2 linked regions of the Sporomusa termitida genome follow. The protein of the gene in region 1 binds, or shares a complex with, the protein of each later gene. Links are inferred from orthologs where the notes say so. Each region holds a gene or a part of one and is shown on either strand. Other genes may lie near its edges.

Region 1 (10,391 bases):
CGTATGCTAATGCTAAAGCTCAAAAAATACTGCGAAAAACCTGGCAGGAACTCATTGGGCAGAATATTTATGTTGTGCTGGCAGCGGGACGGGGTCATCCTTTTTTGGACAAATATCAGGAGGCTGTAGCAACAGGGCAGGTGGTCGAAGCTGAATCATTTGTTGCAGAGTATAATAGTTGGCTGAAAAGCAGGGCCGTGCCCTATTCCGGTGGCCTACTTGTTTTTTGTCAGGATATAACTACCGAGAGGTACTTGCGGAGGTTGCCGGAGACCTTCAGCAGTATCAGAAACTCGTTAGAATGGATCACCGATATGGATCATTTCATTCAAATAATTATTACCTCCCTGGCAGCAGGTATGGATTGTCACTCGGCTGTGGGCTGCAGGCAAGAACAAGACCGTTGGCAGATAAGATATGTATATAATCAATCTCCGGATATTATTGGTGTTCCATTAACTGACAGTATTATACCACAATTAACAGCGGCAATTATTAGGCGGCAGCCGGTAGTATTTGAGCGTGAGGATAGTTTTGACGCCGCAGAAAGCGGCACTATCTGTGCCAGGGTCGCTACTCTGGTTATGCCATTATTCGTACGCGGCGACAGTACAATTGGTTGTTTAGTCTTTGACAATTCGCCGGCAGGTTTCAATGACGCTCAAATTGAGTTTTCCCAACAGGCGATGAAGTTTATAGAGTTACTATTAACTAATGCTTATGATATAACTGAGATTAAGATTATGGAGAAAGAGATGCAGCACCTGGACAGATTAAATCTGGTCGGTCAGTTGGCAGCCGGGATCAGCCACGAAGTCCGTAATCCAATGACAACTGTGCGGGGTTTTCTGCAAATGCTGATGAAGAAAGATGGCTGTCAGCAATATCAAGAATATTTCGAATTGATGATTAGCGAGCTGGATCGCGCCAATTCGATTATTTCCGAGTTTTTGTCAGTAGCTAAGCCCAGGCAGCAGGATTGCCGGGAAGCAAACATAAATAACATTATTCGGGCAATTGAACCATTACTGTCATCCGATGCGTTGGCTGCCGGCAAATATGTAGTGCTCGAACTGGGGGCTGTTCATAACCTGTACGTAGATGAAAAAGAGATTCGCCAGCTATTGCTGAATTTAGTACGGAATGGCCTGGAGGCTATGTCGGGAACAGGTACAATTATGGTTAGGACGTATGAAGAGAAAGAGCAAGTCATTTTGGTTGTACAAGATGAAGGCGAGGGGATTCCGAGCCATATTATCAATCGTTTAGGGACTCCCTTTTTAACTAGTAAGGCTAATGGTACCGGCCTGGGGTTAGCCGTATGTTATGGAATTGCCAGCAGGCATAATGCGCAAATTGACATTACTACCGGTTCAACCGGTACTACTGTGTATGTAAAGTTTAATAAAAAGCAGGTTTAAATTTTGCGAGACGTAATTTAGCAATTATAACATTTATCCTCTTATAGCAGGCCTCGGTTTTATACCAAGGCCTTCAATGATTTTCCTTAGCTGCCAAGAAGGAAATAATAGTGCCTCCTTAGAATATAATAGGATGGACTAAGGAGGGGGTTTAGTGTTCTCCCAAGAATCGGATATCTTGAGAAAGATTAGGCTAATTGAGGGATTAAAAGCTGATCTTTTGGCTGAAGTGGGTAAACTATATCAGGCGATGGCCCGCAATCAGCGGGAAGCTATCGGCGAAGCGCTGGCTCAGATTATTATTTCAGCCTACGTCTTAGGGCGCAGGTTAGGGATTGATTATCCAGAAATGGATGAGGCTGTAAATGCTAAGCTTGGGCACAATATAGACCAGGAACCTGAAGTTGAACGTTGGTTTGGAGATATGAGCGAATACCGCCGCCATCTCCGCCAGAAGAGGTGAAATATGCAAAAAACTCCAGTCAGACCGATCGTAGAAGGCGGAATACTTACCGCTGTTGCTATACTTTTTGCTCTGATCAGCGTCTATATACCTGTTATCGGAACTTTTGTCAACCTACTTTGGCCTGTTCCTATCGTACTTCTTGGGGTACGGCATGGATATAGATGGAGTATCCTGGCTGTTGTCGCAGCAGGCATCATAATTGCACTTCTCATGCATCCGCTAACTGCTGTTTCCGTCGTTGTAGGGTTTGGCCTAATTGGGATTGCCCTGGGTTTTGCGCTTCGGCAGGGTTTTTCACCTGCGAAAACGCTACTTTTAGGGGCGGCGGCGTCACTGGTGTCCAAAGCTGCGGTTATCGCGATTACGGCTGCGGTTATGGGTTTCAACCCGCTCAATCTGCAAACAGAGGCAATGGTTAAAGGTCTGGAGCAAGCGATTGAATTTTACCGCACTATGGGGATGAATGCGGAAAATCTGGCTCAGATGGAGGCTGCTATGCGGCCGATGATTGATCTTATGAAGATTATTTTACCTGCCGGGTTTGTATTGGCGGCTGTTGTGGATACCTTTCTTAACTTCCAAGTAGCTAAGGCTGTTTTAGGCAGGCTTGGTCATCGCGTTGAGCCATTTCCGCCGTTTCGCCACTGGACAGTGCCCCGAATTACCATATATGCTTTGGTGGTTTCGTTACTGGCTCTCTACTGGGGCCAGTCGCGGGAGTTTGAACTTTTATATAAGGCCGGTATGAATCTGCAGGTAATTGCTACCATGCTGCTGGCTGTTCAGGGATTGGCTGTCTTTTACTTCCTTGCCGATAAATACAATTTGTCAAGACTTGTACGAGGTATTATACTATTCTTGATCTTCTCTAACGGGATTTTCATGCAGGCCATTATTGTCGGCGGCGCGTTTGATCTGATTTTCGACTATCGTCAACTGCGTGCTCCGCGTTTGGAGTAACAGGAGGGATTAAAATGCCCCAGGGTCCATCATTCTGGTTTGACACCCGGCTTTATCTGGCTGTTACGGCAACTTTTTTGCTGATTATCGGTTATTATAACCCTTATGCCGCCGTGTTGGGGGCAGTCTTACTATACGCCCTCTATTTATATGGGCGGGAACGCTACTTTGCCCGTCAGAAAGCGGTTAACGACTATCTGGAGACAATTGGGCGCTGCGTTGATTCGGCAGCGGCCCAGGCATTTCAGAATCTGCCTCTGGCTATCGTGATCATTGATCAGCAGGGGATTATTGAATGGCGCAATCATTTGTTGGCCGAATGGGTCGCAGAATCAAGCGAGCCGGGTCAGTCGCTGGCTAGAATCTGGCCGTCGCTGCCAATTGAAAAATTGGCTGATAAAGACGGGCAGATTAGATTTGAGGCCGATAACCATCACTTTGATGTCATCTACCGCGCCGTTGACCAGGCCCGTACCGTGCTTTATATTGCCGATGTTACCGGACACGAGTCCGACAGGGTGGCAAGCTGCCAGATTCAGACGGTACTGGCCTATATCCAAATTGACAATTATGATGATGCATTGACCGGTTTAAGTGAAAGCCAGCGGACAACGATTTTAGGTGAAGTAAACCGGCTGCTGGCTGAATGGATTACCGAACTTGACGGATATCTCAAAAAATACAGTGAAGATACCTATATCGCAGTATTAAACCGCTGTGCCCTTGACCGGTTGATGACCGGGGATAAATTTGATATTTTAGACCGGATTCGTGGGATTCAGGCCGGTAATAAGATTCCGGTGACGTTAAGCCTTGGGGCAGCTACCGGGGAAAACTCGGTAGCCGAGCTTGGGCAGCGAGCTCAGGCTGGTCTGGACCTGGCTCTTAGCCGCGGCGGTGACCAGGCTGCTGTCAATATCAGCGGTAAGGTTCAGTTTTTTGGGGGCAAAGCTAAAGCGGTTGAGAAAAATACCCGGGTTAAAGCCCGTATTGTGGCTCAGGCTATCCGGGAACTCATTGATCAATCGGACAGTATTGTGGTGATGGGGCATACCGGGGAAGACTTTGACAGTCTGGGCGCAGCCCTGGGGGTTGCCAAAATGGTCCGTCACATGAAGAAACAGGTTCATATCGTTGTAAGTCAGCCCGGCGTGGCTGTTGATAAATTGTCAGAACTATTACTGGACTATGAAGAATATCGTGACTTGTTTATATCACCAATGCAGGCGGCCTTACTCGTTAATGCCAAAACTATGGTTTTTGTTGTAGATACACATCGTCCGGAACTGGCTGCAGCTCCCGACGTTTTAGCAAGAGCCGAGCGGACAGTTATTATTGACCACCACCGGCGGGCTGAGACTATTATTGGCAACACCCTGCTGGTATATCTGGAGCCGTCAGCTTCGTCTGCTAGTGAACTGGTTACCGAGCTTCTAGGTTACTTTGATGATAAACTGGAGCTGAACCGGTTAGAAGCGTCGGCACTGTATGCCGGTATCGTCGTTGACACGAAAAACTTTGCTGTTCAGACAGGCGTGCGAACCTTTGAGGCGGCTTCTTATCTCCGTCGGGCCGGTGCGGACCCGGCTTTGGTCCGGCATCTGTTCCGGGTTGATTTTGAAACAATGAAAAACCGGGCCGCTATTATTGAAAATACGGATATGCCGCACGAAGGCGTCGTTATCGCCATTTGTCCGGCCGATGTTAAAAACGCGCAGGTGGCAGCGGCGCAAACCGCCGATATGCTGCTTAATATTGAAGGTGTGCGTGTAAGCTTTGTGTTATTTAAAACTGAGGAAGGTATTGGGATCAGTGCGCGGTCGCATGGCGATATTAATGTGCAGGTAATCCTGGAACAGCTGGGGGGCGGCGGCCATCAGTCAGTCGCTGGCGCCAAAGTCAAAAATGCCACAACGGATGAGGTTAAAGCTAAACTTATTGATATAGTAGATAATTACATAAAGGAGAGTGGAACACATGAAAGTAATTCTACAGCAAGAAGTGAAAAAACTCGGTAAAAAAGGTGAAATCTTGGAAGTAGCCGAGGGTTATGCCCGTAATTATTTATTGCCGCAAAAACTGGCCATTCCGGCCACTGTAAATAACGTTATCACAGCCACGCAGCAAAAGGCATCACAGGAACGCAAAAAAGAGCGGATCCTGGATGAAGCCAAACTGCTGGCTGCGCAAATGGCTAAAATAACTGTTGCCATTCCGGTAAGAATGGGCGAGGGCGGCCGGCTTTTTGGTTCAGTGACGGCCAAGGACATTGCCGATGCCTTGGCCACCCAGCATAAACTTGAGATTGATAAGCGTAAAATTGAGCTTAAAGATGCACTCAAGTCACTGGGGACATTTACTGTACCGATTAAGCTGCATCAGGAAGTTGGTACCCAGATTCAAGTAATAGTAAAGCCGGAGTAAAGACCGGATGAACCTTCCCGACACTCTACCGGTCCCGGCTTTCAAACCGTAAAATAGAAAGGTATTTAATACAATGAAAGATTTTTTTAACAAACTGGTACGCAGTAGCAGCCGGGAACGTGCTGCTAGCGGTCTCGGCAATCAGGAAGATCAACTTAAGCGCCAAGTAGCTGCCTTGTACGGCTTGTACACCGGTGTTATGGGCGCAGAAAAAGTTGTACTCAAAGCGGGCAAACTGGGAGCTCTGGAACTTATGCGCTCCACGGAGTTGCCTGAGCGGGTTCTGGCATTGCAGAAGCTGGTGTTTGAAGATCCGACAATTGATACGTTGCCACCAAGCCAGGATATTCCGGGAATTTTAGGGGAGATAGAGGAAGAATTGGCTGACCTGTGCGCCCGGCGCACTTTAGAAGAACGCATCGAAAAGAAAATTGCTGAAAAGATGGAAGAACGTCATCAGGAATATGTGCAGGAAATCCGCCTGCAGGTTATAAAAGAAGAAAGCGATGCAAACGCCGAAAACCCGCAGACGCTTAAAAAGTTCGCTTTGCTGGAAAAACTGGAGAACCGCAAATTAACCCGATCCGCTATGGCTCTGCTGCGGCCGGCTACTCTCGACGAGATTGTCGGTCAGGAGCGGGCGGTTGAAGCCCTCCGAGCCAAATTGGCCTCACCATATCCTCAGCATCTCATTTTGTATGGACCGCCAGGGGTTGGTAAAACGACGGCTGCCCGCCTCGTGCTGGAAGAAGCCAAGAAACTGAGAAATACCCCGTTTGCCCAGGATGCCCCGTTTGTCGAGGTCGATGGCACAACCCTCCGCTGGGACCCGCGTGATGTTACTAATCCGCTGTTAGGATCGGTACATGATCCTATTTACCAGGGCGCTCGCCGTGATCTGGCAGAAAGTGGTGTACCTGAACCCAAGCCCGGTTTGGCAACAGATGCTACCGGCGGCATATTGTTTATTGATGAAATCGGTGAGATGGACCCCATGCTGCAGAATAAACTGCTAAAGGTCCTTGAAGATAAGCGGGTCTTTTTTGACTCTGCCTATTATGATCCTTCCGATGCCAGTGTGCCCAAATATATTAAAAAACTGTTTGAAGAGGGCGCACCAGCCGACTTTGTCTTAATTGGTGCAACTACCCGTGAGGCTGGTGATATTACCCCGGCGATACGCTCGCGTTGTGCTGAGATATATTTCGAACCACTGACCCCTAAGCATATTGAGGAAATCGTCTATAATGCGGCTCTCAAACTGCAAGTTGCCATTGAGCCGGAAGTGCCGCATCTTATCAGTGATTATACTATTGAAGGCCGCAAGGCTGTGAATATCCTGTCTGATGCTTATAGCATGGCTCTGCTGCGGACTGGCAATGATCAAGAGCCTGTTAGCATCAGCAGTGAGGATGTATACCGGGTGGCGCAAGTCAGCCGTCTGTCCCCTTATGTTAATCGTAAGGCATCGGTTACCCATGAAGTCGGCAGGGTATTCGGCCTTGGCGTAAGCGGATACCTTGGTTCAGTACTTGAGATTGAGGCTGTCGCCTTCCCGGCCGAAAAAGGCAAAGGCAGCATCCGGTTCAACGATACCGCCGGCAGTATGGCCAAAGACTCTGTATTTAATGCTGCCGCTGTTGTCAGAAAGCTAACAGGCCACGAATTGGCCAGTTATGATTTGCATGTTAACATTATCGGTGGTGGCCGCATTGATGGCCCGTCAGCCGGTACCGCTATATTATCGGCCATTATTTCATCAATTACCGGCAAGCCAATCCGTCAGGATGTTGCTATTACCGGTGAAATTTCCATCCAGGGCCGGGTTAAGGCCGTGGGCGGTGTTTTTGAAAAAGCCTATGGAGCCAAACAGGCGGGAATTGTTACGATGATTATTCCCCACGAAAATAAAACAGATATTCCGGAAGGCCACTTGGGGCTGGATATCCGTCCAGTTACTACCGTAGAAGAGGCGTTGGCTATACTTTTTGACGAAACTCAGGCAGCCAGCGCGTAAACAGTAAGAGAGTTTGCCGCGCTTTGCTTTCAGGACGACTTCGCCTGGGCCGGCGCGGCATTTAAGTGAGGGAGAAGAATACATGATTGACCGCGTTCCGCCCCAAAACGTAGAAGCCGAGCAATCGGTGCTTGGCGCCATGATGATTGAACGCGAGGCTATTTCTAAGGTTTCGGAAATCATAAGGCCGGAGGATTTTTATCGGGAAGCCCATCGACTTATCTATAAAGCAATGCTGGAGCTTTTTAATAAAAACGATGCGGTTGATCTAGTAACCGTGGTAGAGGTATTGCGGCGGGACGAAAAGCTGGAGCCTGCCGGTGGCATAGCCTATGTCTCGGCTTTGGCCAACAGTGTTCCAACTGCTGCCAATGTAATGTATCATGCCCGGATTGTTGAGGAGAAAGCGCTGTTACGCAATCTGATCAATACTGCTACCCATGTAGCCGGGATGGGGTATGAGGCCAATGAAGAAGTCGCCGTCATTATGGACAAGGCTGAAAAAATGATTTTGGAGGTATCCAGCCGCAAAGCCGGGCAGGAGTTTGCTTCCATTAAAAACATTATTTTTGATGTTTTTGACAAAGTATCTGAACTGTATTCCTCTAAAGGCGGTATTACCGGCTTGTCTACCGGTTTTAAAGACCTGGATAAACTGACCTCAGGCCTGCAGCCATCAGACTTGATCCTGATTGCCGCCCGCCCCAGTATGGGTAAGACCGCATTTGTTCTCAATATTGCGCAAAACATTGCCATTAAGGAAAAACAATCAGTTGCTTTTTTCAGTCTGGAAATGTCCAAGGAGCAACTGGTGCAGCGCATGCTGTGTGCTGAAGCACCGATCGATGCCCAGCGTCTCCGGATTGGTGAATTAGAAAACAATGATTGGGATAAGCTGGTCCGGGCTGCCGACCGCCTGGCTGCAGCCCCGATTTTTATTGATGATACTGCCGGTATTACTGTAATGGAGATGCGTTCCAAGGCGCGGCGGCTTAAAATTGAACATGATTTAAAGCTCATTATTATTGATTACCTGCAACTGATGCAGGGCAGTGTCGGCAGCTCCCGCAGTGAAAACCGCCAGCAGGAAATATCAGAGATCTCCCGTTCCCTGAAAGCACTGGCCCGTGAACTTAAAGTGCCGGTAATTGCTTTATCGCAGCTGAGCCGGGGTGTAGAATCCCGGCAGGTAAAAAAACCAATGCTGAGTGATCTCCGGGAATCAGGTTCACTTGAGCAAGATGCTGATATTGTTGCTTTCATCTATCGCGAAGATTATTATGAACCTGAGACTGAGCGCAAAAATATCACCGACATAATAGTAGCTAAGCACCGGAACGGTCCTGTTGATAGTATTCAACTCTTTTTCCATAAGCAGTTTACGAAGTTTAGTGATTTATCTAAGCTGCCCGGATAAGCCGGGGCCCGGCAACTAGCTGCAAAGCAGCCCGCCGGGCTGCTTTTTTTTGCCCCGGCAGAATTCGAAAGTATTCAATTATAAAGGGCATAAACCCTGGTAAATGGCGAATGCTATTGGAATGGAAGAATTAACGTATTTCCAATATGCCGGCAGGGCTTTATAATGAAGGTAGGGGCTTTACAAAAAATCCGAGACAGGAGAGCGAAAATGGAAGAGAGATTGAATGCGGTAACACATGGTATCGGTACTGCAATGGCTGTTGGCGGGCTTGTGGTACTTATTGCGGCAGCTCAGTTATACGGTACTGTTTGGCATCTGGTCAGCTTCAGCATATATGGGGTTTCATTAGTTCTGTTGTATCTTGCTTCAACACTTTATCACAGCTTCACTGATGAAAAACTTAAATATATTTTTAAAATTGCCGATCATGCTGCGATTTATTTGTTAATTGCCGGTACATATACGCCGTTTACGCTGGTTGTACTGCACGGTGCGCTGGGCTGGACGGTGTTCGGCGTGATCTGGGGACTGGCTTTAGTCGGCATTTTTTACAAAATATTCTATGCCGGGAGATTTAAAATTTTGTCCACGATATGCTACCTGATTATGGGGTGGCTGATGGTTATCTGCATAAAGCCGCTGATACTCATTTTGCCAACAATGGGAATCGGCTGGCTGCTGGCCGGTGGACTCTTGTATACAGTCGGGGCTGGCGTTTATCTCTGGCGCAGATTGCCCTATAATCATGCAGTTTGGCATATATTTGTTCTTGCTGGGAGTATATGCCATTTTGTGGCTGTCTTCTTTTATATCCTTCCCATTCCCATTAGCTCATGAAAGAAGCCGCGCTGCATGCAGCGCGGCTTTCTTCCGGGGATCCTCAGGCAGGATAAGTAAAAATACTTTTTAGATTATTTATGGTTGGATCTATTAAGAACAAGAAGTATCATCAAAGAACCCAGGGAATAATAAGACAAATAAACTGATGACAAGAATGATAAACCAAAGCTCTCTATTGGTATTCCAAAACATAAAAAATCCTCCTTCTAGGTCAATTAGTAAATCACTTTATATTATTCTATAATTGATGCTCATGTTACAGTGCTCAATGCGGCCTGCATTATCAGCCAAATACTAAAGTCCGGTTTTAAAAATAAGCAAATTTTTCTTAAGCCATTCCCCCAATAAGAGTTAGCAATAACAACATCGCTAACTCTTCCTCTTCAAAAGAGATAAGCCGCATGTTAGCAAGGATGAGGCCGCGTGGCATGCCATATTAACAGCTAAAGCGCAGACCTGTTTCCACAGCATAAAAAGACAAAGCAGAGAATAATAATAATAATCCAAATCCAACCATCCCAATAGAAGTCCTGGCTGATAAATCTCTGCTGATCATCCATAATAACTCCTCCTTATATAGAAGTATAGTTATTACATTGTATGCTTACAGGTAATGAATGTGCTTTTAGAGGGGGTTACCAGAAAAAATACAGGTAGTGACCGGATATTTCCCGGCAATAAACAATCAAGCCTGCTGTTGCGGAGACGGCAGGTTTGCCTGATTTTCCGAACATTAATTTTAATATTAATATAATCATTCGTTTTTTATTGACAGCCATTATCTGCTAGTGCTATGATAAACAAGGGAAAAAAGGGGAAAAACTAGAGAGCGGTTATCTGCAA
Region 2 (9,827 bases), 2.4 Mb from region 1 along the record:
AATCCCGAAGGAAGCAGATTGTTTTGTGTGGCACCATTAACAGAGGGAACTCTTCGCCGTGGCGGGGAAATACTGCATTGTGTGAATGCCAAAAACGGCTGTGGCTCTTCCGCCAACTGTGAAAACTGTATTCTTAGAGCCACTGCTTTGTTAGCTATTAATGGACAAACTGTTTCCCGGCAGAAAGGTAAATTTGTAACCGGCAAGGATGGTAAGTTAACAGAATTTACTTTACAGGTAACAGCCGCGCCGCTTGTGTACAAACAATACAAGATAGCCATTTTGATTATTGAAGATATATCGCTAATTACGGAGCTTTCCGGGCTTATTCCAATTTGCTCATCCTGCCATAATATTCGTGATGAAAACGGGGAATGGGTTACTATCTCAAAATATATACGGGAACATTCTGAGGCAGAATTGACCCATGATTATTGTCCTGACTGCACACGGCAGCTGCTGAATAAGCGAGTGACAGCCAAATCGCCGTAAATACAAGGGAGCCTCTTGATTTTCCTGTGTTTCCATGATAAAATTTTGAACATTGGATACTATAGCTAATAGCACTGTTATATCTTGTAAATCGATTAAGTAAGGCAATGCGGGAATAAGTAACCTTCAGCACAGCGAGCCGGGGATAGTGTAAGCCTGGTAATCAAAAGGTGAAAGGCCTTCCCAAGCTGCAGGAGGAAATGGCGAGGCTGATACTACACCCAGAATCAGTCCCGGCAGAGTAAAACCTGTAATACATTAAGGCGGGCCGCTGATAACGGCCAATCAGGGTGGAACCGCGGGAACAGCATCTCGTCCCTGTAACTTGAAGATAAGTTACTGTGGCGGGATGTTTTTATTTTTAATAAGGAGGTCAAACAATATGACATTCCAGGAGATAATCCTGACACTGCAAAATTTTTGGGCACAACAGAATTGTATAATCCAGCAGCCTTATGATGTGGAAAAAGGGGCAGGAACAATGAATCCGGCTACATTTTTACGGGCCCTGGGACCGGAACCGTGGAATGTGGCTTATATTGAGCCTTCGCGCCGCCCGGCCGACGGCCGATATGGTGATAATCCCAACCGCCTGTTTCAGCATCATCAATATCAAGTGATTATGAAACCGTCCCCAGCCAATATTCAAGAATTATATCTGGCCAGTTTGGCTGGGCTGGGAATTGATCCGGCCAAACATGATATCCGCTTTGTTGAGGATAATTGGGAATCCCCGACCCTTGGCGCCTGGGGCTTAGGCTGGGAAGTATGGCTGGACGGTATGGAGATTACTCAATTTACCTATTTCCAGCAGGTGGGCAGTATTGATGTCAAACCGGTATCTGTGGAAATTACCTATGGCCTGGAACGGCTGGCCATGTATATCCAGGAAAGAGAAAATGTATTTGATATTGAATGGATAAATGGTATTTCTTATGGTGACATTTTTCACCGCAATGAAGTTGAACAATCTTATTATAATTTTGAAATCGCCGATACTGGCTTACTGTTTACATTATTTGATCTGTACGAAAAAGAAGCGATCCGGGTGATTGAATTAGGCTATGTGCTGCCGGCATATGATTATGTGTTAAAGTGTTCTCACAGCTTTAACCTGCTTGGTGCCCGGGGCGCGATCAGCGTTAGTGAACGGACCGGCTTTATTGGCAGAGTACGGAACCTGGCCAGACTGTGTGCTCAAGGTTACCTGGAGCAGCGTGAGAAGCTGGGTTATCCGCTCCTGAAGGGAGGCAAGTAAACCATGACCAAAGATTTATTGTTAGAAATCGGAACAGAAGAAATTCCTGCAAAATTTATGCCAGGGGCATTAGTGCAGCTGGAAAACACGGCAATAGCAAAGCTGGCCGCCCTCAGGATAAGCCACGCCGAAGTCAGGGCTGTTGGTACACCCCGCCGGCTGGCTGTTATTGTTAAAGCAGTTGCTGCCAGTCAAACCGATAAAAATAGTGAGAATAAAGGTCCGGCCGTTAAAATTGCTTTTGACCAAAATGGGGCGCCGACCAGGGCGGCATTAGGTTTTGCCCGGGGGCAGGGGGTTGATCCGGCGGAACTTGTCGTCAGGGATGGTTATATTTATGCTATTGTTCAGGAAACAGGGCGGCCGGTGACAGAGCTCCTGCCAGGGCTTTTGACTGATCTGGTCACCAGCCTGTCCTTTCCCAAAAACATGCGCTGGGGCGAGCTTGACATGCGTTTTGTCCGCCCGATTCGCTGGCTAGTGGCATTGCTTGGCAGTGAGGTTATTCCTTGTACACTGCCGGGAGTTCGTGCCGGCCGGATTACACGGGGGCATCGTTTTCTGGGTGAGGCCACGGTAACAATAAATTCAGTTGCTGAATACACCAACCGGCTCAGTGAGAACTTTGTTATGGTTGATCAGGACGTGCGGCGGCGTGTTATTAAAGAGCAAATTGAAAAGTTAGCCATAAGCCATGGCGGAGCAGCAACGATTGATGAAGAGTTGTTGGCGGAAGTGGTCTATCTTGTAGAATATCCGACAGCCCTATATGGCAATTTTGAGGACCAATATCTCAGTTTGCCGCCGGAAGCCATCATTACGCCGATGCGTGAGCATCAGCGCTATTTTCCGGTTACCGGCAGAGACGGCAAATTGCTGCCCCTGTTTATTACGGTCAGAAACGGCGGCCCTGAGCATATTGATATTGTTCGCCACGGCAATGAGCGGGTGCTTAAAGCCAGGCTGGCAGATGCCAGGTTCTTTTTTGAAGAGGATCAAAAAGTTCCTCTGGCCGAACGGGTGGAAAAGCTTAAGACCATTGTGTTCCAGGATGGCTTGGGCACAATTCATGATAAGGTATTGCGTTTAGAGCAGCTGGCTGCCGGAATCGGGCATATGCTCGCCATTAGCCCAAGCGAGCTTATGATTGTAAACCGCAGTGCCCATTTAGCCAAAGCCGATTTAGTGACAGGCATGGTCAATGAATTTACCGAGTTACAGGGAGTCATGGGCCGGGAATACGCGCTGCGCAGCGGTGAATCACAAGCTGTGGCCGCCGCCGTATTTGAGCATTATCTGCCGCGGTTCGCCGGCGACCAGTTGCCACAGACAACCGCCGGCCGGTTAATCAGTATCGCCGACAAGGTTGATAATATTGTGGCCACTTTTAGCCGGGGGCTTGTGCCGACAGGCTCGCAGGATCCATATGCGTTACGGCGGCAGGCACTTGGTATCGTAAATATTTTTATAGATGCCAAGGTTCATATATCTTTGGCGGCGATAACGGAAACAGCCATGAACCTGCTGGGGATTACCGGCAGTGAACGCAGAACAAAACTGTTGGCAGACTTGCTGGAATTTTTCCGGCTGCGAATTAAAAACATTCTGGCCGATGATGGGTTGAGATATGATTTGATTGATGCTGTACTGGCGGCCGGGATTGATGATATTTACGATACCTGGCTGCGGGCTAAGGCAATGGCGGCAGCAGGTGAGACCAGGGCAATGCAAAAAGCTGTTCAGGCGCTGGTACGGGTAGGTAATTTAGCAAAAAATGCCGGTTCTCAGACTGTGGATCCCGGCTTGTTTACGACCGAGGCTGAGCATGTTTTGTATAAAGCCTATGTAGAAGCGTATAATGAAATCAGGCAGTATGAACAAGAAAAAAATTACCCGGGTATCCTTAACCGGCTTGCGGCTTTGGCTGCACCCATTGATGGCTTTTTTAGTGCAGTTATGGTAATGGTTGAAGATGAGGCTGTAAAAAATAACCGCCTGGCCTTACTCCAAGCGATAGCCGGTCTGGCGGGCCATACTGCCGATATAGCAAAAATTATTGTTGTTTAATGTATATGATGCTGAAATAAGAGGGGGGGCTGTTATTGGGATTATCGCCGCGACAAGAGAAAATTGCTGAGATGGTCAGGACTCTGGGGCCTATTACCGGTGAACAGATCGCCGAACGTCTTAATGTAACCCGTGCGGCCCTCAGGCCTGATTTAGCTATCCTGGTAATGTCAGGTATGGTTGATGCCCGTCCTAAAGTAGGCTACTTTTATACCGGTAAAACTGCCAGTAACCTGCTTACCGAACAAGTGAGCCGGCTAAAGGTGCAGGATGTACAGTCAGTACCTGTTGTTGTGACTGCAGGCACCAGTGCCTATGATGCTGTTGTTACTATGTTTCTTGAAGATGTTGGTTCGGTGTTTGTCGTGGAATCAGGGGGGATTTTAGCCGGTGTAGTATCCCGCAAAGATGTGCTAAAGGTAGCTATGGGGGGAAGTGACCTTCATAAGCTGCCGGTCAAGGTGTTGATGACGCCAATGCCAAAAATTATTGTAACATCGCCGGATGAATCTGTTTTAACAGCTGCCAAGAAAATCATCGATAATGAAGTGGACAGTCTGCCGGTTGTTTCATTAAGCAGTCAGGGAAAAACCTATGAAGTCATCGGGCGGCTTACGAAAACTAATATTGCCAGGTTATTTGTTGAGCTTGGCGAGGGAAGAGGAGGGGAACTATTATAGCTAACTTGCCGGTTATCTATGCATTGTCAGATTCTCTCGGCGAAACGGCCGAGATGGTGGCCCGGGCTACGGCCAGCCAGTTTAATAGCGGGGATTTTGATATTATTAGAGTCCCGTATATCACCTCGGTGGAACAGATCACCGAAACCGTGCGGGAAGCGGAAAACCATAACTGCGTTATCTGCCACACTTTGGTTTCTTCTGATTTGCGTGATGCATTGCTGGAACAGGCACAGGCCCATAATATCCCTACAATTGATATCATGGGTCCCATGATTCATGCCGTGCAAACAGTTACCGGCATGAATCCGCGCCTTAAACCTGGCTTAATCCATAAACTGGATCAGGAATATTTTAAGCGGGTAGAAGCTGTTGAATTTGCCGTCAAATATGATGATGGCAAAAATCCTTTGGGTCTTTTAAAAGCCGATATTGTCATTATCGGTGTATCGCGCACTTCGAAAACCCCGCTTAGTATGTATTTAGCCCATAAGAAGGTTAAAGTTGCGAATGTTCCGCTGGTGCCGGAGGCGCCTTTGCCGCAAGAGCTTTTCCAGGTGCCGCCACATCACATTGTCGGGCTGATTATCGATAAATTTAAGCTTAATGAAATTCGCAGTGAACGCCTGAAAACCATGGGGCTGGCGCCTAATGCCAGCTATGCCAATATTGGGCGGATCCATGAAGAACTTGATTATGCCCGTTCGATTATGCGCCGGCTCGATTGTCCGGTCATTGATGTGTCAAACAAGGCGATTGAAGAGACGGCTAACCGGATATTGGAAATAGTGCAAAAAAACAAACTGGCAAAGTGTAAATAAAAAAACAGTCCTGGCAACGCTTTGGTTCATGCCAGGGCTGTTTATTATAAAAAACTATCTGTATCAACATTATAGCTTACAGAATCGGCGGTCCACTTGCGGTTGCCTTGAGTGACCCGAACATTGCCGTCAAAAACAGCGACTTTGGAGCGCCAGTTAAAATCGGCCTTATCAGCACTAATGATGAGGCCTGACCGGGACAGGTTTACCCCACCGTCAATTTTGGCCTGAGACCTGGAACCATAGACGTAAACACTGTCACCGGTAAAGTGGATATCCCGCTGCTGTACCGTTATGCCGCCTGTGCCCCAGACTTCAAGCGTGGCTGGGTTTACTCTGGCGTGGCTGGCGGTAATAATCCGGTTTCTTACTTTGATATAAACATTGCCATTTAAAATATATTGGCCTGACTTGATATCAAAGTATGTATGATCAGCAGTGATAACAGGTTTGGCAGCTGAAGCAATACCTGTAGACAGAATAAACACTAAAAGAGTGGATAATATGATCAATATTTTATTAACCTTCATTTGATTCACTCCTTTCTTACATTATTATAGCAAACTATATAAGAAAATGTCTCTGGCAAAATATGCAGCAATCCGCCGTTTGGCCTGAATGTCAGTCACTAAGGCCGGTTAGCTACCAAATAAAGGGGAATAATGTTATAATACTAGTATTATAAGGAAGGGGGCTTGCCGGTATGAACGTACGTGAACGTATCGAAGAGCAGGAGTTTAAAATTCTGTCAAAATATGCTGCCAAAAGTCATAATGCCATACGGGACAGGGAAGAAGAAATGTGCGACTTCCGTACCTCTTTTCAGCGTGACCGTGACCGGATCATACACAGCAAGTCCTTTCGGCGTCTTAAACATAAAACCCAGGTATACATATCTCCCGGCGACCATTATCGCATGCGCATGACCCACAGCTTGGAAGTCGCCCAGATCTCCCGGACAATCGCCCGCGGTTTGATGCTGAATGAAGATCTAACCGAGGCAATTGCGGTAGGCCATGATGTAGGCCATACTCCGTTCGGCCATGCCGGCGAGTACGCATTACGGGATCTTATCGGTCATTATAATCATAATGAACAAAGCCTGCGGGTCGTAGAATATCTCGAACGGGGCGGCCAGGGACTCAACCTGACTGCTGAGGTAAAAGACGGTATTTTAAATCATACCGGCAATAATACCCCGTTTACACTGGAGGGAAAAATCGTGCGCAGCGGCGATCGTATTGCCTATCTGTGCCACGACTATGATGATGGTATCCGCGCCGGTATGCTAAAACCGGAACATCTGCCATTATCAGTCAGTAAAGTGCTGGGTACAAATCCTTCCCATATGATAACAGTGATGGTATCAGATATTATTACCGCGTCTGAAGGCAGGAACGAAATAATTATATCCCCGCGGGTCCAGGCGGCCATGCATGAGTTTAGGGAGTTTATGTTTAAAAAAATCTACCACTCCGATGAACTTGAACCTGACCGGAAAAAAGCCAAATACATTGTCAGTAAGCTATTTGACTACTATATCAACAACCCTGGCAGCCTGCCTCAGGAATTTTTGGAACGTGAAGAACAGTGGGGCCTGCAAACGGTTGTAGTGGATTATATTGCCGGTCTAACCGATTTGTATGCCATTAAACAATTTGAGAAATTATTCATTCCCGCGACCTGGGGGCTATCGAGATAGTTTGCAGAGCTTAAACGAAAGCTCTGTTTTTTTGCTCCCCATCAGAATTTATACAATTCAATACTTAATCTAAGGGATAAGAAAAATCTTTACCCTAGAGGGCACAGGCGGCTTCTGTCGGCGTCCTAAGGACTTGATACAAGCCAAGTTTTTCTAATGAGCAAAAATGTTCTCCCTTGTCAAGATCTAAAAGAGGAATTTTGTCATTTATATTGAATAATAATTATTAAATTAAAAGATGATAAGAAAGGCTTTGTAAACAACTTTTATGACTTGCAATCCTTCTGGCAGGAATATTTGTCTTAATGTAGAATAAAGTCAAAGCTTGGAACTATTTGCATATTTCCAGACCCACAAAAACAAACGCAGGGAATTGCCATTGCCAGGATAAGGTGAATTTTATGAAAGATGCAGTTTTCGATGATTTTCTCGACAGATTGCGGTCAGAGAGTGATATTATCGGCGTGGTGTCCGATTATGTATCACTAAAAAAGAAGGGGAAAAATTATTGGGGCTGCTGCCCCTTCCATCACGAGAAGACGCCATCTTTTTCAGTTACTCCTGATAAAGGTTTTTTCTATTGTTTTGGCTGTCAGACCGGAGGCAATGTTTTCAATTTTTTAATGAAGGTTGAGAATATTACCTTTATCGAAGCCGTAAGATTACTGGCGGGAAAAATGAATATTCCTTTGCCGGAAAAAGAGAAATCGCCACGTGAGCAAGCCCGTGACCAGGAGCTTGCGAAAATATATCAGGTCAACGAGCTGGCCAGAGATTTTTTTCATGCCTGCCTGACGAAAACTAATTATGGCAAAGCAGCCCGTGAATATTTAACTAACCGGGGTATAACGGCCGCAATGATTGATTTCTTTAAACTGGGGTTTGCTCCGCCGGCATGGGATAGACTGTCATTAACCTTCTGTGAACGTGGTATACCCCTTACTATATTACTGAAAGCAGGCTTATCGGCGGCCCGCACTTCCGGCGATGGGGTATATGACCGGTTTCGCAGTCGGATCATGTTTCCGATAACTGATGTGCGGGGGCGTATCGTTGGTTTTGGGGGCAGGGTTCTGGACGATAGTCAGCCCAAGTACCTCAACTCACCCGAGACGGAAATTTTTAACAAGCGGCAGGTCTTATTTGGCTTTGAGCACGCCTATAAGCATATCCGTGACTCCGGCCAGGTTATTATTGTCGAAGGCTATATGGATGTTATCACCCTTTACAGTCAGGGGATTAAAAATGTAGTAGCATCCTTGGGCACCGCTTTCACATCTGAACAAGCCAGAAATCTTATTAAACTTAACGCCGAGCTGTTGTTTTCTTATGACAGTGATGCGGCCGGGCAAAATGCTACCGTTCGTGCCCTGGAAACGGTTAAGGCCCTGGGAGCAGCCATTAAAATTGTGTCCGTACCTGATGGTAAAGATCCTGATGAATTTATCAGGAAACATGGCGCCGCTGCTTTTAATAATCTGCTTACTTCGGCGCAACCGCTATTGGATTACCAACTCGACCGGGCTTTGAAATCGGGTGATTATTCTACAGTACAAGGAAAAATTGCTGTTGTCGGTAAATTAGTGCCTGTTTTGGCGGAAGCCGATAACTCAGTTGAGGTAAACGCTCATATTACCCGTTTATCTCAGATACTCTCAGTTGATGAAAATGCTTTACGCAGCGAGATAACAAAGTATATCGTTCAACTCAAAAAGGATAAAAATGTAAAAAAAGGGAAAACTATAAATATTGCCCTCTTGTATAAGCAGATTCCTCCCGCCGCCCTGCAGGCGGAACGACAGCTTATCAGGCTGTTGTGCGATGATTTAACGCTTATTCCTTATGTTCTGTCTAAGATTTCACCACAAGAAATACAAGGCATACTCCAGCAAGAGATTATTAAATTTATATTTACTGCGTATAATATGGAAAAAAATATAACACAGGCGACAATCCATGCCGGTGTAGATACCCTAACTGAAAAAGCAAAGACTGAGTTTTCACATATTATGTTAATGGATATACAATTTGATGATGTGGTCAAATTTCTTGAAGACTGTATTAAAACCATCCGGTTGGCACATCTGACCGCACTGTATGAACAACACCGGCTAATGGCCGATGAATTAGAACGCATGGGGGATAGTAGCTTTCTGCAGGAATTGGCGGAAAGTCAGCGAATTAAACATGAAATTAGCAAATTACATCACTAATAGTCAAGTACTGTATGCTTTATTACCGTCAACTGCCAGAGGAAGGGGGGAAAACTATGGCCGATAAGAAAAGTACTTCAGGTGAGCAAGTCAATGAACTTTTACACAAGGGTAAAAAACGTGGTGTACTCACGTATTCTGAAATTATGGATACCATGCAGACTGAAGATATGAGCCCTGATGAAATTGATGATATGTATGAAATTTTTAGTAATAAAGGCATTGAGATTGTTGACGAAGTTCCGGATGTTGAACTGATTGAAGGCCCAGACCTGTCTGAGATTGAATCGACGGCCGAAGAAGTAGATATAGATCTCACCATTCCTGAAGGCATTAGTATTGATGACCCTGTGCGCATGTACCTTAAAGAGATAGGCCGGGTACCACTTTTAACTGCTGACGAGGAGATTAAACTGGCCAAACGTATGGAGCAAGGGGATGAGGAGGCTAAACGCCGTCTGGCTGAGGCAAACTTAAGGCTGGTAGTCAGTATTGCCAAACGTTATGTTGGGCGTGGTATGCTGTTTTTGGATCTGATTCAGGAAGGTAATCTTGGCTTAATCAAAGCAGTGGAGAAATTTGATTATAACAAGG

What was found.
Region 2: the proteins of dnaB (region 1) and dnaG are in contact, whole or in part, in a crystal structure (PDB 2R6A), measured with the Geobacillus stearothermophilus proteins. The link is inferred for Sporomusa termitida from one-to-one orthologs. Residues at the interface, in WP_033016901.1 of Geobacillus stearothermophilus: Ser13, Glu15, Ala16, Gln18, Glu91, Leu92, Asp94, Ala95, Val96, Pro97, Thr98, Ala99, Ala100, Asn101, Tyr104, Tyr105, Ile108; in WP_049624496.1 of Geobacillus stearothermophilus: Lys456, Leu457, Leu458, Pro459, Ala460, Asn463, Ala464, Leu467, Leu535, Leu536, Ile537, Ala538, Gln544, Glu545, Asp548, Tyr549, His552.

Annotation. Positions count from the first base shown.
Region 1 is NZ_CP036259.1:4,784,282-4,794,672, reverse strand. What follows is about bases 6,725-9,537. They hold dnaB (replicative DNA helicase), read left to right. Parts: upstream 6,725-7,370; coding sequence 7,371-8,705; downstream 8,706-9,537. Other genes in these bases: trhA (PAQR family membrane homeostasis protein TrhA), read left to right, coding at 8,916-9,537; lonC (Lon family ATP-dependent protease), read left to right, coding at 6,725-7,288. Also shown: SPTER_RS22160 (ATP-binding protein), read left to right, coding at 1-1,421; SPTER_RS22155 (MazG-like family protein), read left to right, coding at 1,576-1,884; SPTER_RS22150 (YybS family protein), read left to right, coding at 1,888-2,847; SPTER_RS22145 (DHH family phosphoesterase), read left to right, coding at 2,862-4,865; rplI (50S ribosomal protein L9), read left to right, coding at 4,825-5,271; more of lonC, read left to right, coding at 5,345-6,724; more of trhA, read left to right, coding at 9,538-9,545; SPTER_RS25755 (hypothetical protein), read right to left, coding at 10,184-10,306. UniProt on the Escherichia coli protein: The main replicative DNA helicase, it participates in initiation and elongation during chromosome replication. Travels ahead of the DNA replisome, separating dsDNA into templates for DNA synthesis.
Region 2 is NZ_CP036259.1:2,383,440-2,393,266, reverse strand. What follows is about bases 6,930-9,827. They hold dnaG (DNA primase), read left to right. Parts: upstream 6,930-7,421; coding sequence 7,422-9,233; downstream 9,234-9,827. Other genes in these bases: rpoD (RNA polymerase sigma factor RpoD), read left to right, coding at 9,290-9,827; SPTER_RS11125 (deoxyguanosinetriphosphate triphosphohydrolase), read left to right, coding at 6,930-7,020. In the rest of the region: SPTER_RS11155 (histidine kinase), read left to right, coding at 1-492; glyQ (glycine--tRNA ligase subunit alpha), read left to right, coding at 875-1,750; glyS (glycine--tRNA ligase subunit beta), read left to right, coding at 1,754-3,817; transcriptional regulator CcpN, read left to right, coding at 3,853-4,497; SPTER_RS11135 (pyruvate, water dikinase regulatory protein), read left to right, coding at 4,551-5,318; SPTER_RS11130 (LptA/OstA family protein), read right to left, coding at 5,363-5,848; more of SPTER_RS11125, read left to right, coding at 6,022-6,929. UniProt on the Escherichia coli protein: RNA polymerase that catalyzes the synthesis of short RNA molecules used as primers for DNA polymerase during DNA replication.